Rhodohalobacter sp. SW132: one gene and its partner. The protein of the gene in region 1 interacts with the protein of each later gene in a pairwise test. Links are inferred from orthologs where the notes say so. Each region holds a gene or a part of one and is shown in the gene's direction. Other genes may lie near its edges.

Evidence for each region.
Region 2: the proteins of DYD21_RS06650 (region 1) and trkA interact in binary tests that used the Escherichia coli proteins (3 or more experiments, as listed by UniProt). The link is inferred for Rhodohalobacter sp. SW132 from one-to-one orthologs.

The regions. Positions count from the first base shown.
Region 1 is NZ_QUOK01000002.1:464,241-480,598, reverse strand. What follows is about bases 7,584-10,335. They hold DYD21_RS06650 (PTS sugar transporter subunit IIA), read left to right. Parts: upstream 7,584-8,600; coding sequence 8,601-9,071; downstream 9,072-10,335. Other genes in these bases: dacB (D-alanyl-D-alanine carboxypeptidase/D-alanyl-D-alanine-endopeptidase), read left to right, coding at 9,073-10,335; DYD21_RS06655 (heme exporter protein CcmB), read right to left, coding at 7,696-8,358; DYD21_RS06660 (DNA polymerase III subunit delta' C-terminal domain-containing protein), read right to left, coding at 7,584-7,696. In the rest of the region: DYD21_RS06695 (GMC oxidoreductase), read left to right, coding at 1-1,002; DYD21_RS06690 (gluconate 2-dehydrogenase subunit 3 family protein), read left to right, coding at 1,004-1,582; DYD21_RS06685 (SAM-dependent methyltransferase), read right to left, coding at 1,887-2,603; DYD21_RS06680 (hypothetical protein), read right to left, coding at 2,611-3,111; DYD21_RS06675 (serine hydrolase), read right to left, coding at 3,128-4,363; DYD21_RS06670 (type IX secretion system plug protein domain-containing protein), read right to left, coding at 4,373-5,683; dapF (diaminopimelate epimerase), read right to left, coding at 5,661-6,491; more of DYD21_RS06660, read right to left, coding at 6,494-7,583; more of dacB, read left to right, coding at 10,336-10,539; DYD21_RS06640 (sigma-54 dependent transcriptional regulator), read left to right, coding at 10,544-11,917; bifunctional methylenetetrahydrofolate dehydrogenase/methenyltetrahydrofolate cyclohydrolase FolD, read left to right, coding at 11,926-12,819; DYD21_RS06630 (M3 family metallopeptidase), read left to right, coding at 12,861-14,984; wecB (non-hydrolyzing UDP-N-acetylglucosamine 2-epimerase), read right to left, coding at 15,710-16,358. UniProt on the Escherichia coli protein: Seems to have a role in regulating nitrogen assimilation.
Region 2 is NZ_QUOK01000006.1:156,693-173,108, forward strand. What follows is about bases 4,895-7,704. They hold trkA (Trk system potassium transporter TrkA), read left to right. Parts: upstream 4,895-5,531; coding sequence 5,532-6,878; downstream 6,879-7,704. Other genes in these bases: DYD21_RS12850 (nucleoside deaminase), read left to right, coding at 4,895-5,320; DYD21_RS12860 (TrkH family potassium uptake protein), read left to right, coding at 6,878-7,704. Also shown: DYD21_RS12830 (App1 family protein), read right to left, coding at 1-967; DYD21_RS12835 (response regulator), read right to left, coding at 1,048-1,410; DYD21_RS12840 (S9 family peptidase), read left to right, coding at 1,980-4,229; DYD21_RS12845 (four helix bundle protein), read left to right, coding at 4,475-4,834; more of DYD21_RS12850, read left to right, coding at 4,886-4,894; more of DYD21_RS12860, read left to right, coding at 7,705-8,392; DYD21_RS12865 (TrkA family potassium uptake protein), read right to left, coding at 8,520-10,220; DYD21_RS12870 (hypothetical protein), read left to right, coding at 10,434-11,684; DYD21_RS12875 (DUF420 domain-containing protein), read right to left, coding at 12,079-12,648; DYD21_RS12880 (cytochrome c3 family protein), read left to right, coding at 13,089-13,733; DYD21_RS12885 (TAT-variant-translocated molybdopterin oxidoreductase), read left to right, coding at 13,795-16,416. UniProt on the Escherichia coli protein: Part of the constitutive potassium transport systems TrkG and TrkH. May regulate the transport activity of TrkG and TrkH systems. Binds to NAD(+) and NADH.

The DNA.
Region 1 (16,358 bases):
AGCAGGGGATGTCCTTACGGTGCTTATTTCAGCAGTAACGCTTCAACTCTTCCTGCCGCTGAGCGAACCGGGAATATGACACTCCGGCCGCATTCAATTGTAAATTCCGTAATGTATGATGAAGAAACAGGCAAGGCGACCGGTGTACGGGTTGTAGATGCGGAATCGGGTGAAATGTATGAATATTATGCCCGAATTATTTTTCTGAATGCGTCTACCGTCAATTCCACATCTATATTAATGAACTCCACTTCCGATCGTTTTCCGGATGGAATGGGCAACGACTCCGGCGAACTGGGTCACAATATGATGGATCACCACTTTCGTGTGGGTGCAAATGGCGAGATGGATGGATTTGAAGACCGCTACTACTACGGAAGGCGACCCAACGGCTTCTATATTCCCCGTTTCAGAAATATCAACGGGAACGACAGAGATTACCTGCGTGGATTTGGCTACCAGGGAAGTGCAAGTCGCGAAGGGTGGCATCGGGGTGTTCGCGAACTGGCGATAGGTTCAGAGCTCAAAAATCTTGTATCTACGCCCGGGAAATGGACGCTTGGGATGACCGCTTTCGGTGAAATGCTTCCCGATCACAGCAACCGAATGTGGCTGAACCATGATGAAACTGACAAATGGGGTCAGCCTACCGTTGTCTTTGACGTTGAATTCAAAGAGAATGAATATAAAATGCGTGAGGATATGAAAAATGACGCAGCCGAAATGCTTGAAGCGGCCGGTATGAAAAATGTAAGCACGTATGATGATGCCGGCGGTCCTGGTCTTGGTATTCACGAAATGGGAACAGCCCGAATGGGACGCGATCCTCAAACATCTGTTCTTGGTGAATGGAACCAAATTCATACCGTTCCGAATGTATTTATAACGGACGGGTCCTGCATGACCTCAGCTGCGTGCCAGAATCCATCTTTAACCTATATGGCTCTTTCAGCCAGGGCTGCTAATTACGCTGCAGAACAAATCAAAAAAGGAGATCTCTAAGATGAGTAACGAAAGCGGAATGAACAGAAAAGAAGCAATTAAACGAACCGGGTTACTCCTTGGAGGTGTGATTTTTGCGCCGAATATTCTGGGAGTTCTAAAAGGGTGCTCGCCAACGCCGGGAGGCTGGGACCCGGAGCTTTTTTCTGCTGAACAAGCACGGGTTGTCACCGCACTTTCTGATGTGATCCTGCCGGCTGATGACACACCGTCAGCGAGTGAGGTAGGTGTACCACAGTTTATCGAAACGATGGTGAAAGATCATTACAGCGAAGAACAGCGCAACCAGTTTTTAGATGGACTGGATAGGTTCGCCGATGAATACAGAACAGAAATCCAGGGCGAATATTTTGATGGCACGGATGATGAGAAGTACGATTTTACCTATCACCAAAACCGCATTGCCATTGAGGAAAGCCCCGGTGAGAGTCCGTTTATTCTTACTTTCAAAGAACTGACAATGCTCGGCTATTTTACTTCTGAAGTGGGAGCAACGCAAGTTCTTCGGTATGAGGCAAATCCCGGTATGTATGACGGGTGCATGCCTTTAGAAGAGGTGGGCCGTACCTGGGCGACGTAATGATGTGTTTTCAGGTGCTCCCCAATTAAACAATTTGGAGTCCCATAATTTGTATCTGCCACAGGTTTTATCTGTTCTGCGGATTTAATTGGCTGGCCGAGCCGGTAGTTCTCATTTTTCAACGTTGAGTTGAGGAAGAAAGAAAATTAATACCATGGGGCTGGATCTTGTGAAAGATTCGAAATACAATTCGATGGTTATCTCATGAATTAAATCAACAATTTTCCTTTAAGGTTCTGTCCAGCCCGGAAAGGAAACGGCGTTTAAATCATAAACTTCATCAGATCGGTTAGCTTCCCCGCCATCAATTATCGGCATAAATCAAGAAGAGTGCAGGTTTTTTCTGTAGATCAGGGGCCGGTTCCGCTTTCCATTCGTAGACCGGTTTGGTTTTTAAAAACTCATCCTCTGCAGTTAAATTGCAGGCAATGCAGAGCCGGGTGGAGAGTCTGCAATGTTTGAGAAGCTGATCATAAAGAGAACTGTTTCGATGCGGAGTTTCCATGAAAATCTGGGTTCGTTTCCGGACTGCCGATTCTTTTTCAAGTTCCTGAATTTCCTGTATTCTCGATTTCTCCTGGATGGGAAGATACCCGTGAAAGGTAAACGACTGACCATTCATTCCTGATCCCATCAACGCAAGCAAAATGGATGACGGTCCGATCAGCGGAACAACCGGGTGCCCCTGCTGATGGGCGAGGTTTACAAGTTTGGCTCCCGGATCAGCTACTGCAGGTGCACCCGCCTCCGACATCAGCCCGACATCCTCTTCGCTGAGCAAATTCATAAAGCTTATCACTTCATGATCGGGTGTTTTTTTGTTGAGTACCCGGAAGGTCTGTTTATACGTTGGGGTTGGATGTTTAATCCATTGTAAAAAACTCTCGGTGGTCTGCATTTTTTCAACAACAAAACAGTTCAGTGACCGGATCACCGAAAGTGTATGTTCAGGCAGAGCCAGGTTTTCTTTGCGTTTTGATATTGGAGTAGGAATGAGATAGAGGGTGTTTTTATTTGACATATCCAGCTTATGCTATAGCGGTTTCAGCGTCAATCTGTTCAATTTCAATTTTTTCTTCACCATCTCTGATTCTGCGTAATGCAAAACGGGTAACAAAAAACGCCACGATTAAAACCGCAATAAGGCTGATAAAAGAGACAGCCATATTTACAGAAACCACGCTTTTTTGAAGTTCGTAGGTGGGAAGCATCACAATCGGGTTGAATGAATTGCTGCTGTAGCGGACCGGTATGAGTTCAGACTCCATAATCACCTGTGCCATTTGAACGGGCAGAGCAAGTCGTTCTTCAACACGTTCACCATCCTGAAGCTCGAAACGCAGCACAACATAGCCGTTGGTTTGGGCTGCAATCTGTTTTACATCAAAATCGATCACATCCGCTACGTAGCTTTCACCATTCTCGTAAGTGCTATTTAACCCGTTGTATACCAGTAACTGGTACCCTCCCTGAAATAAAAAATAAGCAGGGAGCAACCAGATCAGAAAGAGAAAATAATATTTATTCATGATTTAACTATTTGTTCTATTCGTCACTTAAAACGGTGGCGGATCCGTTGCCGGCTCTGTCGGCAACCTGTTGCATCTGTATGATCATCGCCGGATCAAAAATCATGCGCTGCTGAAAATCCTGGTGCATGTGATTGCTTGACATATGAAACCAGAAAGCAATTTGAATTCTATCAAAAAATACGGCCTGTACGGTAGTGTCTCCCGTATATGCAGAAGTACCGATATCAATTCCTGTAAGGAGTCCCATCCGGTGATCATAAATCGCACCGTAATCGCTGAAGTCCCTGGTGATACCTGACTGCTGCTCCATCGGCCATCGCAGCCATTCCATCACCTGATTGCTGACACCCGGGCTGATCAAATTTTCTGAGGCGATTTGCTCCAGAATATCGGTCATTTCCCGGGCAGTGGTTTTGGGAAATAGTCCCAGCCCGTCTCGTTCCTCCATAAAGGTATTTCCAAGACGCTTTTCGCGGGTGTATGTACGAACGGAATCCCTGAAATCATCCTCATGCAGAAAGCGTTCCGAAAAGTCTATAACGAGAGAACGAAAATCAGCAGTCTCTTTTTCAGATTCAATACGATAAATTTCGTCTGCTTCCATCTGCCGGAGTCCGGGCGAGAGAGTCATGTAGAGACCGGAAAAGGGCAGGGGCAGATCCGTTTGTTCCAGCTGCAGCGTTTGGGATAATGCATCCCACCTCTCAGGGCCGATATTCCACCAGAGATAGTCGGACAGCGCGAGATCATTATATTCAGCCAGCAGTTTCATTGCATGATCCAGGGTGATTTCACCATCCTGTATCCAGCCACGCCTGTCGGCTGCCCTGAAACTCTGCTCATGTTCTGATTGATTCACATCAGGCAGCTGGTGACTGCTGATGGAACTCCATTGAATTCGTGTATCGGGATTAAAATCTCCATTTTCAATACCTGCGGCTCCGGCGATCAGTATAAACAGGTTTGATGTGGTTCCCATCGGACGCCGGATGTCTTCACCGTAACGGATGGTGGAGTCGGCCGGTACCATAACCTTGCTCACAAAAGAAACGTGTTCGGGATTCTGCTCAATGTATCGTGATAAACCTTGTAAGGAGTAGGTCTCTTCCACCCATTCACTGCCTTCGACCATCGCATCACGATTTTCAAAAAATACGGTGAATGGCTGCCAGTTCAGAAATAAGATAGATCCGAAGATAATGACTGCGGTAAAAAAGAATGCGGCGAAAAATTTTAATGCTCTTCCCATAGTTGCTGATCAGGAATTTTCGAAAAAGTTATTGGTTTGAAGTAGGCGGTAATAAAACCGATTGGGGTCCCGGTAATAGACAAATGCATGATATTCCTGTTCGGTTCGCGTAAACGAATCATCGAGCGCAAGATCGTTAATCTGGTTGTTCTCAATCAACAGATATTTGTATGCATACGTGCCGGTTTTGATAAATCCGTTCGTTCTCCACCGGTCGGTTTCCGGGTGATATCTTAGCCGGTAATCAGATTGTATCGCCCAGTTGTTAAAATCACCTACAAGATAGATCGTGGAATTTTGTGAAATCCTGCTGTCGGGCTGAAAACGGAAATGTACGTTGGCATACCGGGCTGAAAGGTCCGTATCCGGGTTGGTTAACCGGGACCCGGGTAGACGGGTTCTGGATGCCGAAAACCCCTGAACATCATCAAAAAGGAGAACCCGGGGCGGGATTTCCGTTGGATTATACTCCAGGATTTGAGGTGCCTGAAGGGTTAAATCTGTTAGATCGAGCTGCTGGAATTCATAATCTCCGGTAAATGAATTCTCCTGGCGCATTTCAAACAGAACTTCGCCCTGTGTGGATGTATCCAGTTCCTGAGCTTGCCGTGCACGTCCCCAGAATTGATTTTGTATGTAATAGAATTCGAGATCAAACTGAGGTGTTGTTACGAAATCCGGGAGTTCAAAAACGCTTCGGGGCCGGTGGGAAATGCGCCCATCCTGCCGGGGAACTGTTCTTGTTTCAACCTGGGATCGGATAGAACCTTCATTTTCGGTAATGAAAAATGGCATGGAGAACATAAAATCACCGCTATCCGCATCTTCAACCTGCAGCATGTAATTACCGCTGACGAGGAATTGGATATCATCGTTCGGAAAATTGTAACTGTATTGCCGATAGGTTGGACGTTCTGCCCGGCTTAATCTTCCGGTGGGGATATTCAGGCTAAAATATCCGTCTTTAAAAAAATCTTCAGCCAGTCCCGATTGGCTCCAGTCAGGATTGTGATGGGTAAACGTAATACGCAGCTGCCGCGAATTATATTCTAACAGATCGAAATTCAGACTGAGTTGCTGCGAGGAATTCAGGCGGATGACCGGGGCTGCGTTTATACTGCCGGCACGGTTTAAACGTACAGAGTAGACCAGGTCGCTGGCATTCATCTGACCGGGAACCGTAAACAGGTTTTCCGGCTGGCTATATTCAGACGCAGCTGCACCCTGGTCCCGGCTGCCGTTTTCTGATGTACCACAGGCAGTAACCGCAATTGACAGTAAAAACAGGCAAAAAAGTTTAAAAAAAGTATCGTCCTTCAAATACAAAAGCAGTAGGGCCTTCAAGTTTTATGGATGAATAGCTGTTGTTCACGGATGAAAACGTAAAATGAACGAAAAGCGTACCTCCCTTCACATTAATTTGGTATCTGAATTCACCTGTGCCGCTCTCCTGTAAATGGTGCCAGGCAAGGGCGGAGGCGATAGCCCCGGTTCCACAGGCGAGTGTAAGATTTTCAACTCCTCGTTCGTATGTTTGCAGCGAAAGTTGGCTGCGATCTGTTCCGGCAATAAAGTTCACGTTTGTACCTTTCGGTGAAAATTTTTCGTGCTGGCGCAATTGCCGCCCTGTAGATATAAGTTCGGACTCGTTTTTGAGTTCAGCTTTCGGCCGAACACCAACGATGTGCTCAGTATTGGTGTAAATATTAAGATATTCTTTATCCTCAATTGTAACCTGTTTTACAGTCGTGGTTAATGGAAAGTCGATGGTAACGGATTTTTCATTAACCGTTGCCTGGTAAATTTTATCGTGCACACGAAACGAAAATTCGTGCGGAGCACCCAGGGTAACGGCGTAGGAAGCAAAACAACGAGCTCCGTTTCCACACATCCCGGCATCGCTGCCATCCGGGTTTTTATAGGTCATCACCAGATCTGCCTGTTTTTCGTCATCGTAATTCAGGGCAATTACGCCATCGGATCCAACGCCGAACTTCCGGTTACTTAATCTGGGAGTGATGGATGCAATCTGTTTATCAGAGAGCTGCAGCGTGCGGTTATCAAAGAGAACGAAATCGTTTCCTGCACCGTGAATTTTTACGAAGGGTAGAGAATCGTTGGTACGCATGGTTAAGATTCACTGTATGCAGGTAGATGCTGCCAGGGTTTGCTGTTTGGTATATCGGGCTCTGTACCTCTCATCAGGTTTCCGAAGCGAAAGGCGAGTGCTGTAAAGATAAGCTTAAATTGAACATTATTGTAGAAAAGCTGCTTAAGATTTTGAATCTCTTCAATCATCTCTTCCAGCCTTGCATCGCCAAGGGATTTGCAAAACTTTTTTATCACATCCAGCTGGTCTACGTTAATTATCAGATCGCGGTTTTGTGTTTCCCTGTAGATCATGATATCCCGAAGAAGCTGCTCCAGTGTGTTGCTGAGGGCGATCTGTCCTTCGAGGTTTAGCCTGGACTGCCACCCTTCAATCAGTGGAACGAGCTCGGGCGCATCCTGGGTATAGGAATACCGAAGAAAATCAACAGTTTCAGCTCTTGATTTCTGCATCTCTTTCAAATCAAGATAGCGGCAGAGAGCGTAATTGCCATCAGAAATACGGGCCAGGAAATCGGCATCTTTTTTCTCAAATCCATCAAACCTTTGCAACCCATCGGAGATTTCTTCTCTTGAGAGTGGCGCCAGCCGGATCTGCTGACAGCGCGACATGATGGTGGGCAACAGCTGATCGGTTTTATCAGCCGTTAGGATAAACATAACATTTCCTGCAGGCTCTTCAAGAAGCTTCAAAAATGCATTTGCAGCCTCTTTTCTCATCGTATCAATTCCCGTGATGACCATGACCGTCCGCCGGCCTTCGTTCGGTTTCAGAACCGTTTTGGGGCGAATTTCATCGCGATAATAATCGATATAGTAAAATGCCCGCTTATTTTTTGAACTGGAGTCGTTATTCAGGTCAGGCCGCAGTGTGAAATCAACAATTTTGTATGGATCTTCCGCGAGGAGCTTAATTCGTTCTTTTAGTTCATTTGTTCCGGATGATGTGGGAAGCGGTATGAAAACATGAATATCGGGATGGGTGTACCAGCTCGATTTTTTACTCTTTGCGGTACCTTTCAGATCGGTGAGATGATCGATTCCATTGATCGCTTCAGCCATCGCCAATGCGAAGGGAGTTTTCCCCGAACCGTCGGGTCCGGTGATCAGATAGGCGTGGCTCAGCCTGTCGGACCTGAATATTTTTTCGACCTGGTCAAGCGCATGCGATTGGCCGACAATTCGACGGTTTCCAAGGTTTATTTGTTCATTAAGTATGTTCATCAATCCTCCCAAATAAAATCAAATAGTATGATCCCGGCACTTATCATCACTCCGCAGTATCCAATGAGTGCGGCCAGGTCGTTGTACGCATCGTCCGTTACCCCTTCAATAAGCGCGGTTCGGGTAACAGACGTTAAAATCAGCAGAAGCGGCACAATCAGCGGAATACAGAGAACCGAGAACACCGCGCCGCGACGGTCTGCCTGGGCAATCATCGCTGATGTTAGCGTAGTGACGCTTGCCAGACCTGCAGCGCCAAAAAAGATGGCTGAAAGCAGAAACGGAACATCCACAATAACCATGTTCATCATGATGATGTAGAAAAAAATCGTAAAAATGTGGAGTACCAGCAGAAAGACAAAATTATATGCAAGTTTGCCGATGAAAATCTGCGACGGTTTTGCATGTAGTTTCAAAAGATCCCACGTTTTTTTATCCGCTTCCTGCACAAAAGAACGCATCATGCCCGTCATAGCAGCAAATAATATGATGATCCACACCAGGCCGCTTTTCGGGGTTGGATCCAGCTGATCAGCACGAAGCGTAAATAAAATCAACAGCAGAGAAGCACCGGTGAAGGCGAGCAGGGTATTGAGCGCATAACGCGTACGCAGCTCAATGGCGATCTCTTTTTTAAAGATAGAGAGAGCCGGTTTTACCATCTGTTATACATGTTTAATTGCATCCTTAAAGGTAGCAAAAAAGTAACGGGCGGGTAAATAGAATTTGCACTTTAATCAGGCCCGGAACCGGGCAATTGCAGATCATCAGCCAATAATGGGAACGCTGTTTCGTTTTATTCCGTCATTGGCCGGGAATCGGGATTATGAAATAAGTAATTTATCATAATTCCTGTTATCTTCGGCATCTATTTAAAATTATCGATACTGGGCATTACGGATTTATGGACATTTATTCACTTCTTGACAAATCAACCATTATTGCAGGCTTAAAGGCAGATGACAAAAAGGATCTCATCAACGAACTTGTTGATCTTCTTGAGCCAAAAGTGAACAGTGATCAACTTGAAAAGATACGTTCTTCTGTTTTTGAACGGGAGGAGATCATGTCAACCGGAGTGGGGAAGCAGCTTGCCATCCCGCACGGAAAATGCTCACAAATCGATGATATTCTTGCAAGTTTTGCACTTCTTGAGGATCCCATTGACTTCAATTCTATCGATAATGAGCCTGTTAAAATTGTATTTCTTCTGGTCGGTCCCGAAAGTAAATGCAATACACACATTAAGTTACTGAGCCGAATATCGCGGCTGATGAACAGCTCATCATTCCGGGAGAAACTGATCGGTTGTACGTCTGCAGATGAAATTTTTGAGACGTTTCAGCGCGAGGAGATCGAATATTTCGGTAACTGACGTGAAGAATCACCACTTCCCATTTTTTCCGTCCCTTTTATGTTTCGGGTTTTTGCTTTTCGGTCTCATTACGCCGGCCAGGGGTTTTCAAACCGTTGACCCCGTACAGGATATCATTCGTCAAAGTCATGCTGCATCATCATTCTGGTCGGTTGTTGTGCGCGATTCCGAAAACAATGTTATTTATGATTATAACGGCGATAAGCTGATCCGTCCGGCTTCGAACCTGAAGCTTGTATCATCCGCAGCATTTCTGGAGCTTCTGGGGCATGATCACCAATTCAACACCAAACTCTACGGAACCGGGGAACAAGACGGACAAACCTGGCGCGGTGATCTTTATATTCGCGGAAACGGCGATCCATCCATTAACGGTGAAGCGTATGACGATCCGTTTTTTCTGTTTGAACGTTGGTACTCCGTTCTCGACTCAATGGGTATCGAAACAATTGATGGAAATATCATCGGGCACGACGGACTTTTTGATGATGTGCCGTATCCAAGAGGATGGGAATGGGATGATTTGAGTTACTATTATGCACCTGAAATAAGCGCGCTCTCATTTAATATGAATGTGGTGAACCTGGAAGTGAGGGCGGATGGCAGTCCCGGATCCAGACCTTCAATCACATGGTTCCCGTTTGATACGCCGTATGTCCGGTTTGTGAACGAGCAGACGATCACGCCGCAAGGTACCCGTTTTGATGAATCGTACCGCCGGGAACTGGGAGAAAACACAATCTACCTGAGAAGCAGGCTCCCGCAAGGATATTACGAAACTGAGCCGCTTAGCATACATAATCCCTCTCTCTTTTTTATTGATACATTCAGCCGCTATCTTGACAGACATGGCATCAACGTCAGGGGCCAGCTGCTTGTATCGCAGGAGCGTGTGAACTGGGACGCCCCCGGGTTTACTCCGCTGGATTCACACCGGTCGAAACCTCTTTCTACAATGATTACCCGGCTGAACAGAGAGAGTGATAATTTTTATACTGAGATGCTGTTAAAGTATTTAGCTTCAGAAAAATATGGAGTTCAGGGAACCACTGAACTCGGGTTACAGCTGCTTGAAGAGTATATGGAATCGAACGGATTTACTCCCGGTTCGATCATGCTTCGCGATGCATCCGGAATGGCACCGGCTACACAGCTGAAAGCCGGGGAACTCAATCATTTTCTCTTCCAGATACAGTATAAACCCTATTTTGATATATACCTGAACAGCTTGTCGGTGGGCAGCCGAAATGGCACGCTTCGCTATCGGTTTCACAACAGCCCGGTATCGGATGGATTTCGGGGCAAAACAGGATTTTTATCGGGCGTCAGGAGCCTGAGCGGTTATCTTGAAACCGCTGGAGGAGATCGGCTCGTTGTTACAATCGCAACAAACAACTATACTGTGCGGACAGCCGTAGTGGATTTGATCCACGAACGTATTTTAAATTATTTATACACGAACTACTGATCCGATGGCAAATAAGAAACCGACCATACTTGTTACGGACGATGAGAAAAGCATCCGGAACAGTCTGAGTGAAATTCTTGAATTTGAACAGTATAACGTGCTCCAGGCGGAGGGCGGGGAGACCGCTCTGCAGCAGATCCGGGAATCTAAAGTGGACCTTGTGATACTCGATATCAAAATGAAAGGCATGGACGGAATTGAGGTGCTGGAAAACATTCGGGAAACCCATCCCGATCTGCCTGTGATTATGATCAGCGGACACGGCACCATTAAGATTGCCGTTCAGGCTACAAAGATTGGTGCATTTGATTTCATTGAGAAGCCGCCGGACCTAAACAGATTATTAATTAGCGTTCGCAATGCATTGTCCCGCAATGAACTGGTAGAGGAAAACAAACGCATCCGAAGCGAGCTGAACAATGTGAAGGAAATGGTTGGTGAAAGTCCTGCTATTGCCCGCATCAAAAAAACGATTGAAAAAGTAGCGCCCAGCACCAGCCGTATTCTCATCACCGGTGAAAATGGAACTGGAAAAGAACTTGTGGCACGCTGGATTCACGAAAAGAGCAAACGGGCATCCAAAAAGTTTGTGGATGTGAACTGCGCGGCTATTCCGTCAGAACTATTGGAAAGTGAATTGTTTGGTCACGAAAAAGGCGCGTTTACGGGCGCTTCAGATCGGCGCATCGGAAAATTTGAGCAGGCGGACGGCGGAACGCTTTTCCTGGATGAAATCGGTGATATGAGCCCCGATGCACAGGCAAAAGTGCTTCGGGTACTGCAGGAAAATCAGATTACACGTGTTGGGGGCAATGAACGAATTGATGTTGACGTGAGGGTCATCTGTGCAACCAACCGCGATCTTGAAGAAGAGATTCGCGAGAACAGGTTTCGGGAAGATCTTTATCACCGCATCAACGTGATTCCCATCAAACTGCCGCCGCTGCGTGAGCGAAAGGATGATATTCCGCTGCTGGCCAGGTGGTTTCTCTCACAGCTTTCTGATAAAGAAATTATCTATGCCGGAAAGTCGTTTACGGATGATGCTCTTGAAGAGCTGAAATCACATCAGTGGTCGGGCAACATCCGGGAACTGCAGAACGCTGTGGAAAGAATGGCGCTTCTTTCGGATGGTGAGAGTATCGATCGGGATGACGTTACTCATCTCGGCTCGATGAAAACGGGTACAAAATCCGACCTGAAAGAACTTGCCGAGCAGTCGCTTTCTTTCCAGGAGTATAAAGAGCAGGCCGAACGGTATTATCTGCTGAATAAGCTGGAGGAGCACGATTGGAATGTTTCGGCTACAGCCGACGCGATAGATATCCAGAGAAGCCATATTTACAATAAAATGAAAAAATACGATATAGAACGCTAAACTACATTATGTCCGCACAACTAATTGATGGAAAAAAAGTAGCAGAACTGACCCGCAGCCAGATTAGGGAGGATGTTGAAAGCTGGGTGAAACAGGGCAACCGCCCGCCTTTTCTTCAGGTGATTCAGATTGGGAGCGATCCCGCATCTTCCACCTATATTGGCGCAAAAACCAGGGCGTGTAATGATGTTGGAATTGAAACTGGAACAGCACACCTCTCAGATACCATCTCTGCCAAAGAATTGAAGCAGGAGATTCGAAAATTTAATGAAAGCAGCAGTGTGGACGGCATACTGGTACAGCTTCCGCTTCCGTCGCATTTATCATCTCACGATGTTATTGAGAGTATCGATCATCGAAAAGATGTAGACGGGTTTCACCCCATGAACGTGGGTCGCCTTGCTGTGGATCAACCTACGTTTCGTTCGTGTACACCCGCTGGAATCTTTGAACTCTTTAAACATTACAGCATTCAGGTGAAAAGTAAACATGCCGTGGTTGTTGGGGCATCCAATATTGTTGGTTCGCCAATGGCCATTATGCTTTCCAGGGAAAATTCGTCAGGAAAAGCGACTACAACCATTTGTCATAAGTACACAAAAGATATCACCCGCCACACCATTGATGCCGATATTCTGATTGTTGCCGCGGGGCAGCCCGGGCTGATTAAAGCAGAAATGGTGAAAGAGGGTGTTGTAATCATCGACGTGGGAATTAATCGTGTGGCTGATGAAACCAGCAAAAAAGGCTACAAGCTGGTAGGCGATTGCGATTTTGAAGGACTGCGCGAAAAAGCGAGTTGGATCACACCGGTTCCGGGCGGAGTTGGCCCAATGACGGTAGCCATGCTGATGAAAAACACACTTCTCGCTGCTAAGAAATCAATTTATCCCGATGCGTAGCGTTTAAAACAAAATATTTTTAACCAACACCTGATCAACCCATGAAACTAAAACAGATTTCCTTTCTGCTGCTGGCAGTTTTTTTTGCTGCGGCCTGCGATAACCAAACTAATGATATTGATATGAGCGAGAACCCGTTTTCGGAAGAGAGCACCCTGCCGTTTGAGGCGCCCGATTTTAACCAGATTAACGATGACCATTTTATGCCCGCATTTACGGCAGGGATGGAAGAACACCTGGAGGAGATTGAGCGGATTGCCAACAACTCGGAAGAACCCACTTTTGAGAATACGATTGTGGAGATGGAGCGGTCAGGCAGACTCCTGACAAGAGTTCAGCGGGTATTTTTTAATCTTGCATCAGCTCATACCAACGATCAGATTCAGGATATTCAATCTGAACTTGCGCCAAAACTGGCCGCGCACAGTGATGATATTCTGCTGAACAGCACACTATTTGAGCGGGTAGATCAGCTTTACAATAACCGTGAAAATCTCGGTCTGGATGATGAATCGCTTAAGCTTCTTGAAGATACACACCTCGATTTTGTACGTGCCGGAGCCCGGCTCACCGATGATCAGCAACGCAGAATGCGGGAGATCAACGAACGGATTTCGTCGCTAACCACAGAATTCCAGGAAAAACTGCTCGATATGACACGCGAACGTTCTGTAATTGTGGAAGATGAATCGATGCTCGACGGTTTGAGCAGCGATCGAATTGCATCGGCCCGTGAAGCGGCAGAACGACGCGATGAGGATGGGAAATATCTCATCAGCATCAGCAATACCACACGGCATCCGCTGCTGACGTCGCTGAACAACCGGGAAATGCGACAAAAACTATGGGAAGCATCCGCTAATCGCGGAATTGGTGAGGACGGTGGGATAGATACCCGCCCGATTGTGCTGGAACTCGCGGAATTGAGGGCAGAGCGGGTTGCTCTTCTGGGATATCAGAATTATGCCGAATATGCGATCGAACCTCAAACTGCGGGTCACCCCGATAACGTCCTCGAAATGCTCAACGGACTTATTCCAGCTGTAGTTGAAAATGCCAATGAAGAAGGCAGGCTGATCACAGAAATGATGCAGCGCGATGGAATTGATGATGAATTGCAGCCCTGGGATTGGGAATACTACGCCGAAAAAGTGAGAAGCGAGCGTTATGATTTCAACGATGATGAAGTCCGCGCATATTTTGAACTCGACACGGTTCTGAAAGATGGCGTGTTCTACACGATGGAGCGTTTGTACGGCATTCGATTTGAAGAACGTGATGATATCCCTGTGTACCACCCTGATGTGCGTGTCTTCACAGTTTACGACAGCGACGACAGCGAACTCGGACTTTTTTACGGCGATTTCTTTTCGCGCGATTCAAAACGCGGCGGTGCCTGGATGAACTCGTTTGTTGTGCAATCTCACCTGCTGGATAAAAAACCGGTTGTGGTCAACGTGCTCAACATCACGCCGCCTGCAGAGGGAGATCCCGCACTGATTAGTTTTGATAACGTTACCACACTGTTTCACGAAATGGGTCACGCCGTTCACGGTCTTTTTTCTGATGTAACTTATCCCTCACTCGCTGGTACCTCCGTACCCCGCGATTTTGTTGAATTTCCATCCACATTTGAAGAAGATTGGGCGATACTGCCTGAAGTTCTGGAAAACTACGCCGTTCACTACGAAACCGGGGAACGCATTCCCCAGGATCTGCTCGACCGCCTGATCGAGGCTCGGGAATTCAACCAGGGTTTCGATACGTATGAATACCTCGGCGCGACGATGGTAGATATGGAGTGGCATCTGCTCGAAGAAGGCTCCGTACCCGACGATGTAGTGGAGTTTGAAAACCGGTCTCTCGAAAAATATAATCTCGATAACCCGGTGATTCCTCCCCGCTACAAATCACCTTACTTTGCACACGTATTCTCCGGCGGATATTCTGCTAATTATTACGCCTACATCTGGAGTGAAATTCTTGCAGCGGATGCATTTGCATTTATGAAAGAGCAGGGAGGATTAACCCGCGAAAACGGTGACCGGTACCGCGAGCATATTCTCTCGCGCGGAGGAAGCCGCGACGCGATGGAACTTTACCGTGAATACAGAGGCGGCGATCCCGATGTAACCAATCTTCTGAACAGACGTGGATTGAATTAATTCGGTTAATCAGAAGTTACCTCTTTGGACCGGAAATGATTGAAGTGCCCCTATCATCAGGAATCCGGGATTCGTGATGGAAAATCCCCTCTCGAGAGGGTTCCTCTTTTTACCCGCGTTAGCGAAAAGGATTTGAAAACTGCGGAACGCAGATTTTCAAATCGAGGGGTGTGTTGAAAGGGCCAGGAGCCAAAATGCGAATACTTTTTTGATCGAGCCCCCCTTAAATCCCCGCTCAAGAGGCTGTGAGATTTTACACTCTCATTCGTTGGCATTCATTATTTTTTAAGGTGTCAAACCTTGTATTGAAGCTCCCCTCCCTATCAAGTCCCGTTAGGGCGCGATAGGGAGGGGACGGGGGTGGGTCAGAAAGTCTGGAAGCTGAGAAAATGGCAGAAATCTTAATTTATTTAAGTGCATTTTCTTTGGGGAAACAATTTTCTCACAGCCTGTCGAAGGGGAAAGGATTTGAAAACTGCGGAACGCAGATTTTCAAATCGAGGGGTGTGTAGAAAGGGCAAGCAGCCAAAATACGACTACAATTATGATCAAGGCTCCGGGAAATACACCCCTTCCCACAGGGATCCAGTTGGTGAAATCCCCGCTCAAGCTACAGTTGTTTCCGAATTTTCGAGAGGGGATTTTTCAACTATAAACTTTTAAATAGTGATACCCGACTTTTGGACAAAATTAAGAGCTCTGAATAAACTGTGCTTAACTACCATTTACCTGTTCATCTCTTTTAAAATCTGAACCACCCGTTCTGCAGTATTACCATCTCCGAAAATTTCAGCAGGGCCAGTGTGATTCATCGTTTGCAGGTAAAACTCTGTCGCTTCGATAATTTTCTGCTTATCGGTGCCAATCAGCTTTCCAGCGCCGCTTTCTATCAGCTCCGGACGTTCGGTTTTCTTTCGCAGAACGAGGACCGGCGTACCAAGTGCGGGAGCTTCTTCCTGAATACCGCCCGAATCTGTGAGAATCAGATCAGATGCAGCCATCAGCGGTACAAATTCGAGGTAATTGAGCGGTTTGATTAGTTCAATGGAGGGTTGATGATCAAGCAGATGAAGCAAATCCTGAACATTTGGATTGGGATGGGCAGGAAACAGGATTTTCAAATCGCGATAACGTGAAGCAAGTTCTGATACGGCCTCAAAAATCTGGCGAAGCGGCTCCCCAAAGTTTTCGCGGCGGTGTGTGGTGAGTAATATCAGTTTTTTCTTTTCTGCACTGTATTTGCCGCGAATTTCACTTACCGAATGCCCGGACCGTTTTACGATCATCTGCAATGCATCAACCACAGAATTTCCGGTGATGTGGATCGATTCCGGCGATATATTTTCAGCGAGTAGATTTTTACGAGCACTTGCC
Region 2 (16,416 bases), on another replicon or contig:
GGTCCTTCTCGCCGGAATCGCCAACGAGTATAAACCGGCGCTCTGGAAACCTCTCTAAAAGTGTGGTTATTTGTCCTGTTTTTTGATTTTTGGTCACATTTTTGCCAAACAATAACTTACCGAAATCGGCCCATGTCCCGGGGTTAAAAAAACTTTTTCTTACCGTTTTCATATGAAATGAACCTTTTGGATACAAACTCTCTCTTTCCACATCAAACAGAAAGGATGTGATCGGGTCATATAGCTGCCAGGGAGCGCCGGATACATAATGGAATGCAGCGTTATTTTCTTTCCAGATATCGTACAGACTATACATTCCGGGTGCAGCCTCAAAATCTTTAAAAAATGTATTTCGAATCACCACATCAGAACCGGCAGGAAGTTCCGTTACTTTAATCGTGTCATCAATATCCGAGATTACCGAAACACCTTCAGGTTCCAGTAATTGAATTTTTCCGTTCCCATCGTGAAGGTTCGAAACCGCCTGAATATCCAGCCAGTTATCCGTTGTTTGTTGATAGTGTAAAAGCGAATCGGCCCGACTGACCGGAATCCGGATATACCCCTCTTTTAATCCATCAAAATCCGTTCTCAGCACCTTTCCGTTTTTGTTTTTAATTCGATAGGCTCTGTTTTCCGGGTCTTTTGCAAACACAAATTCCACAACTTCCCTCCATTCTCCATCCGCAACAAAATCGTCAGCTCTTGTTTTGAAAAGCTCTTTTTCATAGTCGTTCAATCCGTATCTTCTGGCTGCAAAAGAAGCTGCAACTCCCTTGGTTCTGTTTCTTTGGCGGTGAACAAATACACGCATGGGAATCACCCACTCATCTCCCTGCTGAAAACCGTATGTAGTATAAAAAAGAACTTCTTTTTGATTTTGCTGCGATACCAGTGACTGTACAGTCGTGCAGCCTGAGGTTATCATAAACATCAAGCATATAAAAATCAGTAGTTTACTTTTCATCACACACGTATAATGTTGTCAATCGTGAAATCTGAATTCTCAATTTCCTTAAACTGTATTACCGGGATGTAATGGCTTCATTAATTGTAGCTGCCAGTTAAGGGAATACACTTTTTAAGTCTGCCTAATGACACTGGTTTGGAAATGAAATCGTGAAAACCTATTTCTTCAGCCCTGTTTTTTGTCTGGTGATCAGAGTTCCCCGTAACGTAAACGATAATCGGGTTATACACTTTTTTTATCTCTCTGGCCACGCAAATACCGTCAAAACTATCCGTTAACATAATATCCAGAAATACAATCGCTGGCTTTTTCTCAATGATTTGAGTTACAGCTTTATTCCCGTTCTCTTGCATTCCAACAAGTTGGAGCCCAAGCTTGTTGAGTAACATTTTAAGCACCAAACATTGGATTGCGTTATCCTCTACAATAAATGCAGTCATAAAAAAGCTTTTTTTAAGTTAGCAGAACAACCAATTTAGATTCACCGCCTTCAGTTATTTCTGACGTTCAGCCGCTGTATCGTTCGTGTACTAAATGGCATTTTAATAATGACAAAACACCAAAATTCATATCAAATTTTCAGGTTCATTCGTACGTAGTACAGATAATTACCTGTCTTACCCCTAATCAATCTCATAAAAAACTTAAAGTCTCTCTCATCTGGATTTGAACTCTAACTTTTCACTGAATGCAACTAAGCACTTCGCATTGATATGAACTCATTTATATTTGTGAGGCTTTGTACATACAGATCAACCTTATGCATTTAACCGATGGGAATTGCCACGAGGGCAGCACCCTTCTTGTGGTTCTGAATGGCTTGCGGCTGTTGTGGAACTAATCGGATAAATTTACATTCAAATAATCTCAGGCTGGTAATCCGGCTTTCTAAAATCACAATTGGTTTCAATCTGATCAAAGAATTTCATTTCTTATTTACACTCAAGATCAGTTCAGCTCGTTGTGAGCAGGTGTCTGCCGAATAACTCTATCTGAAAAATAATTTTCTATGCGATTATCTGTTACGTGTAAATCAATTTTCAGTATCCTGATTCTCTTTATCTGCTTCTCTGCTTCCGGCGTTCAGGGGCAGAACCAGGATGAGACTCTCCACTATCAGAGTCTGCAGCATGCGCTGTTTTCCGCCGGTCAGCTTTCCGGGCTTAGTGGTCCGCAGAATGTAACATGGATTGATGGCGGTGAGCGCTACTCCTACATGATTCAGGATCCCGAAACCCGCACCACAGAAATTCGGGCATACAACCCGACTGACCAGTCTGATGAACTGATCCTGAACACCTCCGGCCTGACCTTCCCCGATAGTGATCGTCAGTTCGAATTCCGCTCATTCCAGTGGTCTGCTGATTTCAGGTATCTCGTATTTCAATCAAATTTCAGCCCCATCTACCGGTATTCCGGCACGGCCGATTATTACTACTACTCAATCGAAGATGAATCCCTTGATTTGATCGCCGGTGCAGCCTTCACGGCAGAACTATCACCGGACGGCAGAAAAGTTGCCTATCACCGCGATGGCGAAATGTTTGTTTTTGACCTGGAATCGGGTGAAGAAACCCAGCTTACGTTCGATTCAGAGGAGAATCTTTATAACGGACGTTTTGGATGGGTGTATGAAGAGGAGTTCGGACTGGTGCAGGCGTGGAAATGGTCGAACGACAGCCGCTACATCGCCTACTGGCAGAGTGATGAAGATCATGTGGAACGGTTTGTTTCCACCGACTACGAAGGTAGCTATCCCGAATATACAGATATCCCCTACCCTAAAGTCGGCTCAGAAAACCCGGTTGTGAACATCGGAGTGATAGATACCGAAACCGGCGAAAACCGTTGGATGGACCTTGACATCGGAGATGGCTTGATCCCAAGAATCTACTGGACCAGCAACGACGGTGAACTGGCCGTTGTGTGGATGAATCGTCAGCAAAATCAGCTTCAGCTCCACTTTCATGATGCTACAAACGGCAGCGGTGAGATGGTGATGGAGGAAAAGTCGGATGCCGGCTGGATTGATGTCTATGATTTTTTTGCCGGAATTGATGACTACTTTTTCTTCCCGGAAAATCGCGACGAGTTTTTATGGATATCCGATCGAAATGGATATAAACATCTCTATCGCTACAGTTACAGCGGTGACCTGATGAACCAGGTTACAGATGGTGATTGGGAAGTAACCAACGTTTTTGCCGTGAACTCCGATAAGGAGCGCATCTATTATGAATCTACTGAAGAAAGTCCGCTGGAAAGGCATCTCTATTCAATCCGGTTTGATGGCAGCGGCAAAAACAAATACACGGAAACTGCGGGCCGCCACTCAATCAGCATGGGACCTGACGGCAAATATTTTATTGATACATGGTCAAATGTGGAGACACCAACACAGGTTGAGCTCCGCACAACGGAAAATGGCGGTGATCAGCTCGAAATGCTGGTAGCCAATGAACGGGTGAAGCAGTACATCGAAGAGTATAACTATTCACCGCGCGAACTTTTCAGTTTCACTACGGAAGACGGTCAGGAACTGGATGGTTATATGATCCGCCCGCCCGATTTTGACCCCGAACACGCTCACCCGCTCATTATGATGATTTATGGCGGTCCGAGTTCACAAGGTGTATACAATCAGTTCGAAACGAACGCCTGGGTGCAGTACCTCGCCCAGGAAGGATTTGTCATCGCCAATGTGAATAATCGCGGAAGCGGCGGATATGGCCGTGATTTCGAAAAGGTAGTGTATGAAAACCTCGGAGAATGGGAGACTTATGATGTGGTTCAAACTGCAAAGTATCTCGGTTCCTACGACTGGGTGGATCAGGAGCGAATGGCTATCCGCGGCCACAGTTATGGCGGGTATGTTGCCGCGCTCTCTATGGTGCTTCATCCCGGCGTGTTCCAGGTGGGCCTGGTTGGTGCGCCGGTCACCGATTGGCGGCTCTACGACACCATCTACACCGAACGGTACATGGGCCTTCTTGAGGAAAATGAAGAGAATTATACCAACAGTTCCGTAATGGAACACGCACGGAATTTTACCGGAAATATGCTTGTGGCACACTCCTCAATGGACGAAAACGTGCACATTCAAAACACCATGCAAATGCTTACCGCGTTCACGAATGCCGGAAAAGATATTGATGTTAGAATTTATCCTCCCGGAGCTCATGGCGTGGCGTATAATCAACAAAGCTACCTGCTGCTTCACCAGGTGTATACACGATATTTGAACAGGCATTTGAAGTAGTTCAGGGTTCAGGGTGCAGGGCGCAAGGTACAGGATTCAGGGTGCAGGGCAACCTGGCAGAGTGCTGAGCGAAGCGAAGTTCCTGCCAGAATTGTCGGTACAGGGTGCAAGGTGCAGGGTACAAGGTTCAGGGATCAGGGATCAGGGTTCAAGATGTAGATTAAAAGTAATTTGGACATTTAGTGTAAGGTATCTTGAGATTTTTACTCTTACTTATATAATGAGTAAATAAAAGTTCTCTTGATATGAGCTACAAAAAGTTAAAAATCTGGCAATTAGCTAAAGAGCTATCCGTAGAGATTCATACGATGACAATGCAGCTGCCAAAATTTGAATTGTACGAAACGGGCAGTCAAATCAGAAGATCATCAAAATCCATTCGTTCAAATATTGTTGAGGGCTATGGACGAAGGAGATATAAAGCAGATTTTATTCGATTTCTGGTTTATGCTCATTCATCCGTTGATGAAACTCGAGACCACCTAGAAACACTTATTGAAACAGGCTCATTTAACGATCAAACAGAATTCAAAAGAATTTCGGAAAAACTGGATCAAACTGGCAGAATGATCTACAAATATATACAAAGCGTAGAACAGCGATAAGTATAAATCTTCGATCCTGCGCCCTGCACCTTGAACCCTGAACCTTGAACCATGAAACCACATCTACCACACATGAACGCAGCAATTGAAATTGCTGAAAAATATCAAACTCCTTTTGGAGCGGCATTGGCGATGGGTGACCAGCTTTTTGTTACGGCGGCCAATCAGACCAAAGAGCTGAACGATCCCACCGCGCATGCTGAGATCATGGCCATTCGTAATCTTGGGGAGCACATCAAAAAAACGGACCTCTCCGGTTTTACACTCTATACAACCTGCGAGCCGTGCCCGATGTGCATGAGCGCGGCTATTTGGGCAAAAATTGAAACCATCTTTTTTGGATGTGACATCCCGACGATCTCGCGGTTTATGGATCAGATCGACCTGAGCTGCCGGGATATAAATCAGCACAGTTTCCGGCGTGTTGAAATTGGAGAGCCAGTCATGCCGGAGGCTTGTCTGGAACTGCTTAGAAAGTTCTCTTAGATGACGTATTAATTCTACGTAAAAAAACAGCGTACATATAAACTTCGAGTCATTTCCCTACTGTTCAAAGATTTGACTGGTGATGAAAACCATATTATTTATCCGTGATGTGCGTAAGTTTGTTTTCTTTAAAATGTGGCTCACAGCGACTATTTGATTTAGATATAAATAGTTATAGTTTAGCCCTGACTTCAAATGCAGATGAAATGTTGTGAAAATACTTATTGCTGGTGCCGGTGAAGTGGGATTTGAGCTTAGTAAAATCCTTTCTGAAGAACAACACGATGTAACCGTTCTTGACCAGCGCCAGAGATGTTTACAGCGGGTTATTGAAAACCTGGACGTACTTACCGTTCAGGGTAATGCCACCTCACCCCATGCCCTCGTCGACGCCGGTGCCAAACAAGCCGACATGATGGTTGCTGTTACAAGTGTTGATGAAGTTAATATTATCGCTTCTATGATGGCAAAACGACTGGGAGTAAAAAGAGTTATTGCACGTGTGCGCAACGACGAACTTTCCCGAAAAGATGCTCCTATTCCCCCTTCTGAGCTCGGAATTGATGTTCTCATCCACCCGGAAGAGAGTGCGGCCAACGAAATCTTTCAGCTGGTTAAACGTGCGTCTGCCAGCGACGTCGTCCCATTAGCTGAGAACCGCCTGCAGATGATCGGTTTGCGGGTTGAAAGTCAATCTGAAATCGCTAATAAGACATTAGTTGAAGTTGCCAGTATCCTCGAAAACATCGATTTCAGGGTTGTTGCTATTTCCAGGCGGGGATCTACAATCATTCCCAGGGGAAATAACCGGTTGGTACCATTGGATCATGTTTTTTTGATCACACGAACTGAACACGTGAAAAAACTGGTCATGTTAACCGGGCATGATGATATTAAACTTCGAAAGGTAATGATTGCCGGCGGAAGTGAGGTTGGCAGATTACTTGCAAAAAAATTATCTGCCGATCAAAAACGGTGGCAGGTTAAACTAATTGAACCCGATAAAGAACTTGCCAGTAGCATCGCCGGGGCACAAAGAGAGATTCTCGTACTGAATGGTGATCCTACCGACCCAAACTTGCTGGTAATCGAAGGGGTACAAGAGATGGATGCCTTTATTTCCGTTACGGAAGATGAGGAGTCCAACATCATTTCCTGTTTGATGGCCAAACACCTGGAGGTGCAAAAAACAGTAGCGCTGGTCTCAAAATCACAATACGTTCCACTCAGCCAAACTATTGGGATTGATGCAATTGTAAATGTAAAAGCCTCTGCATCCGATGAAATTCACCGACAAATCCGGCAAGGTATGATGCTTACCGTAAAAGCACTTACCGGGATTAAGGCAGAGGTAATTGAAGTTATTGCCGGGGAAAACTGCCAGATCTTAAATACACCCATCCACTCGATGAAAATTCCCGATGGAATCGTTATTGGCGGAATTGTTAGTGGGGATAACGTGGAAGTCGCAACCGGAAGTTCAGTCATCCGGAAAGATGACCGGGTTATAATTTTTGCGCTGCCGAAAGCCATTAAAGAAGTAGAAAAAATATTCTGATGATTGATCAGCTTAAACAGAGTAAAAACAGGCCGAGAATAGATTTTAAGCTGGTTAGCGGAATTCTTGGCGGGTTGATTTTCTTCCTTGGTTTTGCACTCCTTCTGCCTTTTCTGATTGCATTGATTTACAATGAGCCTTCCTGGGAAGCCTTCCTGATTACCGCAACCGGATCGATGGCAGCCGGTTCAGCGCTATATTTCATCTATCGTCCGGTAGAAGAACTAAGAATGAGAGAGGCATTTTTAATTGTTACTCTCACCTGGTTCATCGGGTCTTTAATCGGTGCTCTTCCGTTCACATTATCCGGCACCCTGGAATCGTATACGGATGCCGTATTTGAAACCATGAGCGGACTGAGCACTACGGGAGCTACTATTCTCGGCGGGGAAACACCGGCCGGAATTATAAATCCCGCGATTGAAGACCTTGACAATAGTCTGCTGTTTTGGCGATCGCTCGCCCACTGGCTTGGCGGCATGGGGATTATTGTGCTTACACTTGCTTTGTTGCCACTGCTCGGTATTGGTGGTATGGAGCTTTTTCGGGCGGAATACTCCGGGTCCACCTCCGATAAACTCACGCCACGCATCAGGGAAACAGCGCTCCTTCTCTGGACCGTGTATTTGGGAATGACCGCTATACAGTTTCTGCTGCTATGGCTGCATCCCGCCATGGATTGGTTTGATGCTATCAATCACGCCTTTTCTACCCTCGCCACCGGTGGGTTTTCAAATCTAAACGACTCGGTTGGCGGTTTCGACTCCGTTTATATTGATGTAGTGATTACCATATTTATGTTTCTCGCGGGTATCAACTTTGCCATGCATTTCAGACTATTTACCGGGGATCTGAAAAGTTTTTTGGGCAACAGAGAAATACGTTTCTATACGCTGCTAACGGCTTTGTTTATTGTGGGTGTATCAGGTGGCCTTTGGCTGATAGACCACTACTCGTTTGGTGATGCCCTGCGGTATGGATCATTCCAGGTGCTCGCCATCCTGACGACCACCGGTTTTGGAACAGACGACTACGCACTCTGGATGCCTTTCACCTCATTTCTGCTGTTTCTATTATTTTTTACTGGTGGGTGTGCAGGGTCAACCGGTGGCGGAATCAAAATGATACGCCTTTTGATTATCGCAAAAAACGTGGGCCGCGAATTCAAACAAATTATCCATCCGCATGCTGTGCTGCCGGTACGGGTCGGAAACAGGGTGATCGATTCAGGAATTCTGAAAACCATTCTCGGTTTTTTTGTCGTTTATTTCCTCATTTTTTTAGCCGGGGCATTAATTATGAGTTTCATGGGCTACGACTTTATGTCTGCAATGGGTGCCAGCATCGCCTGTCTTGGCAATATCGGACCCGCCTGGGGGGATTTTGGGCCTACCGATGAGTATGCGCATGTACCGATCCTGGGTAAGTGGGTTTTACTCATTCTGATGATGATTGGCCGGCTGGAGCTCTTTACCGTGCTCGTGATTTTTACTCCTTGGTTCTGGAAGAATTAGGTTCGCCTTCGAAAAATACTCCAAGGGTTCGAAACCCTTGGAGGGTTGCAAGTAACAAGAGCTCATAAAAAACATCCTGTACCGCACAACCTAATAATGCCAATATGTTTAATCAGGTTGTATGATATCATGAGGAATTTTTCTCGAATTTATGGGTAAACTCACTCTCCCCATCAGGTGAACCAATTAAAATAATCTCCTGATCCATTTTCAAAACCCGGTCAGGTTTTGGACTAACAACCATTCCTTCATCTTTACATTTTATAGCCATCACAGTACACCCGGTTTTTTTCCTGATTTCCGATTTGATTAAACTTTTGCCGGCAAGATTTTGATTAACCTTATGATTAAAAACATTCAAGCCCTCTGCTAAAATTAATACGTCCTGGCCCTCCAGAATATTAAAGATGGAGTTTGCCCCCATTGTAGCATAGGACATCACAAAATCTGCTCCTGCCCGGTGAAGAGTATTTATATTTTTTTCAAACGTTGCCCTGCTTACAATTTCCATTTTTGATGAAAGCTGCCGGCAATAAATGGTCAGATATATATTAATATCATCATCATGTGTAGTTATTAATGTGGTATGGGCCTCATGCAGGCCTGCTTTTTCCAGAACTTTACTATCTGCAGCATCACCTAAAATATATTTATCTTTATTCCGAATACGTTCCGGATTCTTATCAATAATACGATAGTCAATTCCACGTTCTTGCAGCGATCTCGCTGCTGCCCGGCCTACCCGACCTGCTCCAATAATCACTACAGGCCGGTCTGATACGTGATAGATGCTAACCAGTTCATCATATGCCCTTAGCTGTTCAACAGAACCTGCAAGTACCAAAACTGTCTTTTCTGTAATAACAGACTCAGGCAGCGCCTGTTTAAACTCCCCACGCTCCCATATACCTACAACCGATACACCCGTTGCCTCACGAAGACCACTTTCTCTTAATGTTTTTCCTATTAATGGGGTTTCCTGCGCAGTTGCTTCACCTATTACTAATTGATCAATATGTCCAATTACATGTACACGGGCATTGCCACCGAGTGTACGTCGTGCCAGAGCACGCCCAAGAATCTCACCCATCTGCAATACATGATCAGCCCCGGCAAGCTGTAAAATATCTACTGAATCTGCAGACGCAGCTGTAGCCACAATTTTTATTTCCTTGTTGAAATCTCTAACTGTAAAAGCAACATTCGTATTTGCAGTATCTGCCCCTGAAGCTACTACAAGGCTCGCCTCTTCAATGCAGAGATTTTTATATGTATCAAAATCCGTGGGATCATTATTTACTACATTGTAGTCAAGATCTGCAAGATCGAGTGCTTTTTGAAGGTCCGGTTCCAAAATAGCATACTCTATCTTGTAAGATACGAGTTTTTTGATCAGAGCATCCGTTATGGGGTTAAGTTCCGTAATAATCACATGATTGCTGGTTCCTTCAGGCAGCTTTTTGGGAGCCTTGGCTTGATTGATTGCTTTCATCCAGGGTGCATAGAAAAATTCAATAAATGTGAATGGCAACATCACTAAAAGAAAAAGAACGCCTGAAAAAAGAACCAACATCGAAAATGAGCGACCCAAGTCTGATGAGAAAACTATATCCCCAAAACCAAGAGTGCTCATGGTAACTAATACCCAGTAAAACCCGGTCATCCATGAGTGCTCCTGACCCTCGTATAAAGCTACGTAGTGGAAAAGAACAGAATAACTTACGTACATTAAAAAAAGTACACCAAGAAATTTTAGCAGCTTTTTAACATTGGTACGAGTTCGCCTGTTTGCAAAAAAATAAGAGAGCTGTGATCCTAAAAACTTCAAGTCTACAATCTTTGATTAAATTTCGATCTAAATTATCCACCCATTTACACAATTCCTAACAACCCGGGCAGATATATATAGTATCCCGAATATTCTGATTCCGTAGAAAGAAAATATTTACATTAGATTCAGTGGAATTTCATCAGGTGAAATGATTATTTTTAAGACTTTCTAATATTTAGGATTCCTAAATTAAATTAATCAACTAGATTTGTGAATCGATCCGCGGCCGGGCTACTTTTCTTATTGATGTTTTTCTACTCTCAGAGCCTCTATGCACAAAGTGGAAGCCTGGAGCCCATTCCAAATGTGTACCTGGATTGTAGTTCCTGTGATGTTACCTACATCCGTTCCAACGTTACGTTTGTAAATTATGTACGTGATCAATCAGACGCTTCTATTTATCTGAACATTACGGATCAGCGTACCGGTGGTGGCGGCCGCGAATACACACTTGTTTTTTCTGAAATTGGTGTGCCTGAAGGACGGGTTGATACCCTCCGTTACACTTCACCAAGTTCCGATAGCAGTGATGAGCGAAGAATCGGGCTGAATCGCTACATAAAAATTGGCCTGGTCCCATATGTCAGCCAGACGGTTGCTATGCGTGCACTTGATATTTTCTATGAAGCCCCTGAAACCGATGAGGACGAGGAAGAGATTGATGATCCATGGGATAACTGGATTTTTGATTTGAACCTGCGCTCAAATTTAAGTGGTCAGGATACGGAGACTAATTTCGGTCTCTACAGCGGATTTGAAGCCGAACGTACGACACATGACTGGAAAATCAGGGCTCGGATGCGTGGAGAAATTCGCCGCCGAACGGTTGAGCTTACAAACCGAACACTTAATGTAAATCGCGACTGGGGTGATTACTGGGGAATGGTCGGGTACAGCCTGACAAGCCATTCCACCGTGGCTCTTTTCTCTTATGTAGGATTTAACCGAACCAATAATATTGCGCTGCGTACCTACCTGGCGCCCGCTATTGAGTATAATTTCTTTCCTTACGATGAATTTCAGCAGCGGCGTTTTATTGTTCAATACCAGGTAACCCCAACCTACCGCAGATACTACAACACAACTATTTTCCTGCAGGATTCAGAACTTATTATGTCGCAGGAACTCTCTACCCGTCTGCGCTACGATCAGCGATGGGGACGTATTGATATCCGGCTGTCGGGTATGCACTTTTTTCATGACTCCAGTATCAACCGTTTTGAAGTGAATCCATCCTTCAACATTCGAATAATTCGCGGGCTATCTGTCAGCCTTTCTGGCCGGTACCGAATCATCAACGACCAGTTATCGCTCGAACTGCCTACAGATGTTGACCCCAACGATCCCGAATCCATCATCCGCGGTGTTCAGCGCCCCACTTCTTTTGATTATTCAATCTCATTTGGCTTATCGTACACTTTCGGTTCCATTTACAACAATATTGTGAACCCAAGGTTTTAAGGCCGGTTCATTTTATTTACTGAGTCACATTCGAAGAGAATCCTGTCCAAAACTTTTAGAAAATGTGATCAAATATCTTCGTTTCTGTTCATTCGGAATAGATATTTTTATAGATCATAAATCGATCCCCTGCTTTTTTATCGCAGAGTTACGGGGATGAATTCGCTGATTCCCGAAGATTTTCTGCGCATTTCGGCAATAAACTCAGCGATAATCTGAGAAAAGAAGAACAGATCGTATTCAGGGTTTCAAACTTCTTTCAAATTCATTTATCGTTTTGGACAACTGAAAACTGTCACCTATAAATCCAACCTATCCTTCAATAACTCAGAATAATCCGGTCAGATATACAATCGCAAAGAACGCTATTTTTATTTGAGATGAGTAAATCCCATCACACATAAGCATTCAGTACAAAAAAGATCACCACTCCGGTTATGGAAACATACAGCCATATCGGAAATGTCCACCTGGATACTTTCCTGTGGGTTTTAAATTTACCGGAAAACGCAAAATAGTAGCTGGTTAACACGAGCGGCACGACAAAAGCAGACAGAATGATATGCGTTATGAGTATTGTGAAATAGACCGGCCGAATCCAGCCTTCCCCTGGAAATGGAGTGTGACCCACAAAATTGTGATACACCAGGTAGCTTATCAAAAAAAGTGCTGATGTAACAAAAGCAGTGAGCATCAGCTTCATGTGAGTGATATATTTTTTCTTTTTTATCGCTACAAAACCAGCAATAATAAACGCCGTACTTGCACTATTGAGCAGTGCATTGAGCGCAGGAAGCTGATCAACCCAGCCCGCTGTAGTTTCGGCAGCCTCTTTGAAATAGAGCAGCCAGATCAAGAACAGAAAAGCTGCTGCACTGATAAAAAGAATTAAACCGATCGCCTTTGCAATGCTTACCTCTTTCAGAAACTGAACGGTAATTTTTTCATCGAGAGATTTTTCCATGCTTACAGTAGATGTGATGATATAATTAAATTTGACGCACAAAATTACAGATTTGCGGAGTTCCTTACCTAATAAAAACCAAGATAAAAACTTTTTACGTCGGCCTTTAAAGATACAAGAACATACGCCGATACATTCCCCATGCATGTAACTACCTAACATGCAGTAATTTTTGTTTTTACTTTCACATTAAAGGAATGCTTGCAATTTCTAAATTAGAAAGTTGAGCTTTTTTTAGGCATTTATATCATTAGGATGCTATCTTAGTCCACCTAAAATGGAGCGCATCCCTCTTTTAATGGGCTTCTTATTTAGAACGATTTTAAATACGATTGGCCTGCCGACTTTGGTATGTTCATTTCGATATTTTCGGTACTTTCTGTCCAACTTAACGTAGGGCAGGTTTACTAATAAATAACAGGTAATACTTATAACCTTTTATGGCTCAGATTTTCCCAAAGTGGACAAATGAAGCTCCACGCAGAATTCTTATCGGCACAATTATCCTTTTAAATGCAATCGTATTCGGGGTATGGTACTTTTTCTCTCCCGAATTTACCCAGGTTGGTTACGCTCCGGAACAACCCGTTCCCTTCAGCCACCAGGTGCACGCAGGTCAGCTCGGGCTTGATTGCCAATACTGCCACACGCAGGTAACTGAATCTAAATATGCTAACATACCTGCAACACAAACCTGTATGAACTGTCACAACCAGATTCAAACCGACAGTGACGATCTTGCCCTTGTACGCGATAGCTGGGAAACCGGCGACCCTATTGAATGGGTTCGTGTACATATGCTCCCCGACTATGCTTATTTCAACCATGCCGCTCACGTGAATGTGGGTGTTGGTTGCGAATCGTGTCACGGACGAGTGGACAGAATGGAAATAGTATACCAGGCTGAGCCACTCAGTATGGGCTGGTGTCTGGATTGCCACCGCGAACCTGAAAAACATGTGCGCCCCGTTGAGGAGGTTACCACCATGGGTTACCAGGTTGAAGACCAGCTTGATGTTGGCCGCGATCTTGTTGCCAAACAGAATATTAAAGCGCCAACGTATTGTCAGGCATGCCACTTCTGACACATCTCAATGGCAATGATCGAATCTACGTACGTTTTTCAATTTAATTTTTCCACAGAGAATGAGTGATCAACAAACCAAAGAAAACACTTACTGGAAAAGCCTCAACGAACTCGCAAAGAATAAGGAATACAAAAAGTATGCTGAACGCGAGTTTCCTGAAGATGCATCTGAATTAACCGACCAGGTTTCACGGAGAAGTTTTCTGCGGGTAATGGGCGCTTCCATCGCACTGGCCGGTTTTGCATCCTGCCGGAAACCGGTTCAAAAAATTCTTCCATATTCACAACAGCCTGAAGACAAAGTTCTGGGTGTTCCTGATTTTTACGCTACAAGTATGCCATTTCAGGACGCCGTTACCGGTCTGCTGGTGACCAATAATGAAGGGCGTCCCACAAAACTCGAAGGAAACGAAGATCATCCTTCAAGCCGTGGGAAAACAAGTATTTACCATCAGGCTGAACTGCTGGGAATGTATGATCCCGACAGGTCACGCTCCCCGCGCCATAACGATCAGTCAACTGATTTTGATGCATTTGTTACTTTTGCCGAATCACATTTTGAAGATACCGGCCGAAATATTCTTTTTATCAGCGAAGCCAATTCTTCACCTACCTATAACAGGTTGAAGAGTAATGCTCTTGACCGATTTCCAAACGCCCGGTGGGTCACCTATGAAGCATTTGGTGATAACAACCGCGTGGAAGGTGCTCAACTTGCATTCGGGCAGCGCCTTCGTACGGTAAACCATTTTGATGAAGCTGATCTTGTTGTTTCGTTTGATGATGATTTTATGACCCCATCGGAGGACAAAAACAGCGTAGAAAATGCGCGCCGCCTCACCATGGGCAGGAATGTACGAAGTACGGATGATGAGATGTCACGTCTCTACTCCATTGAAAACTCTTACACGATCACCGGTTCATATGCCGATCACAGACTTCGACTGAAGACTTCTGAAGTTGAGGCGATGATTTATGCACTGGCTGCACGTCTCTCGAATGACCTTTCCATACTTTCAGGTTATGCCGGCCACACAAATCAACTCAGCGGACACGAGTGGATTGATGTGCTTGCAGGTGAACTCCTGTCAAACCGGGGCTCATCTATCGTAACTGCCGGCGCCAGCCATAAACCAGCTGTACACGCAACAGTTGCCGCCATCAACCAGGCACTTGATAATACCGGGGAAACGGTAACCTACCACAGAGTTCCGTTTCAGGAATCTGAAAATTCACAAACCGCATTTGCCGAGGCTGTATCCGAAGCTTCTGCAGGTGTATACGATAGTGTAGTCATTATTGGAGCAAACCCGGTTTTCACTGCGCCCGCAGACCTACAGTTTGAAGAAGCTCTTGCAAATATCGATACCAAAATTCATCTCTCTAATTATATAGATGAGACATCCCGCCTCTGCGACTGGCATATCAACCGGGCTCATTTTCTTGAAGCCTGGGGTGATGGATTTTCTTACACAGGTGAGCGATCGATTATTCAGCCACAGATACTTCCTCTATTCAATGGTGTGAGTGAAATTGAATTTTTACACACCATTATTAACGGAGAAAGCGGGTCCGGATATGATCTCGTTCAGGAAACCTGGCAAGAGTATTCGAACGGCAACTTCACCCACTATTGGGAGCAGGTTCTCCACGATGGAATTGAAGAGGGAACCGGATTTGAATCGGCATCTGTTGCTCTGCAAGGTAATTTTGTATCTGAATTTGAAGCTGATCTTGAGATTTCCTCCCAGAATGATATTGAAATCACATTAAAAGCAGACCCGACAATTTTCGACGGTCGATACGCCAATAACAGCTGGCTGCAGGAACTGCCTGATCCGATGACGAAAATCACCTGGGACAACGTGGCACTGATGAGTCCTGCCACGGCAGAATCGATTGGTATCAGCCCTGAAAGAAGTTTTCGCAGCAATGATGTACCTGTTGTTCGAATATCTGCAGCCGGTGAAACCATCGAAATTGCCGCCTGGATTCAGCCCGGCCATGCGGATAACTCCATTACACTTTATACCGGTTATGGAAGACAAAATATTGGGCGTGTAGCCGACGGTGTGGGTGTGAATACCTACCCTCTCCGAACAACCGACGCAATGCTTTACCGAAATGCAGAAGTTGAAGCTACCGGTCAGAAGTATGAAGTAGCCTGTGTGCAGGATCATCACAATCTCGAAGGCAGAGATATGGTACGGTCCGCTTCGCTCGAAGAGTACCGGGAGAATCCTGAATTCTCATCTTTCGAAAGTTTCCATGGGTTTGAAGTTCCCGGGATGAAAGAAGCCCGTGCTAAAGGAGACGACAGAGGACCTATATCTCTTTTTACAGAACAATATGGCCCTGATCACCAGCCTCAATGGGGCATGGCTATTGATCTGAATGCATGTTTTGGCTGCGGAGTTTGCACCATTGCCTGTCAGGCAGAGAACAACATTCCCGTGGTAGGTAAGCGGGAAGTCGGCCGAAGACGTGCCATGCACTGGATCAGAACGGACCGTTATTTTGAAGGTGACCGGGATAATCCAAAAGTGTATCATCAGCCCGTTCCATGTATGCATTGCGAACTTGCGCCATGTGAAGAAGTGTGCCCGGTAGCAGCAACAGTTCACAGTGAAGATGGGATGAACCAGATGACCTATAACCGCTGTATCGGAACCCGGTACTGT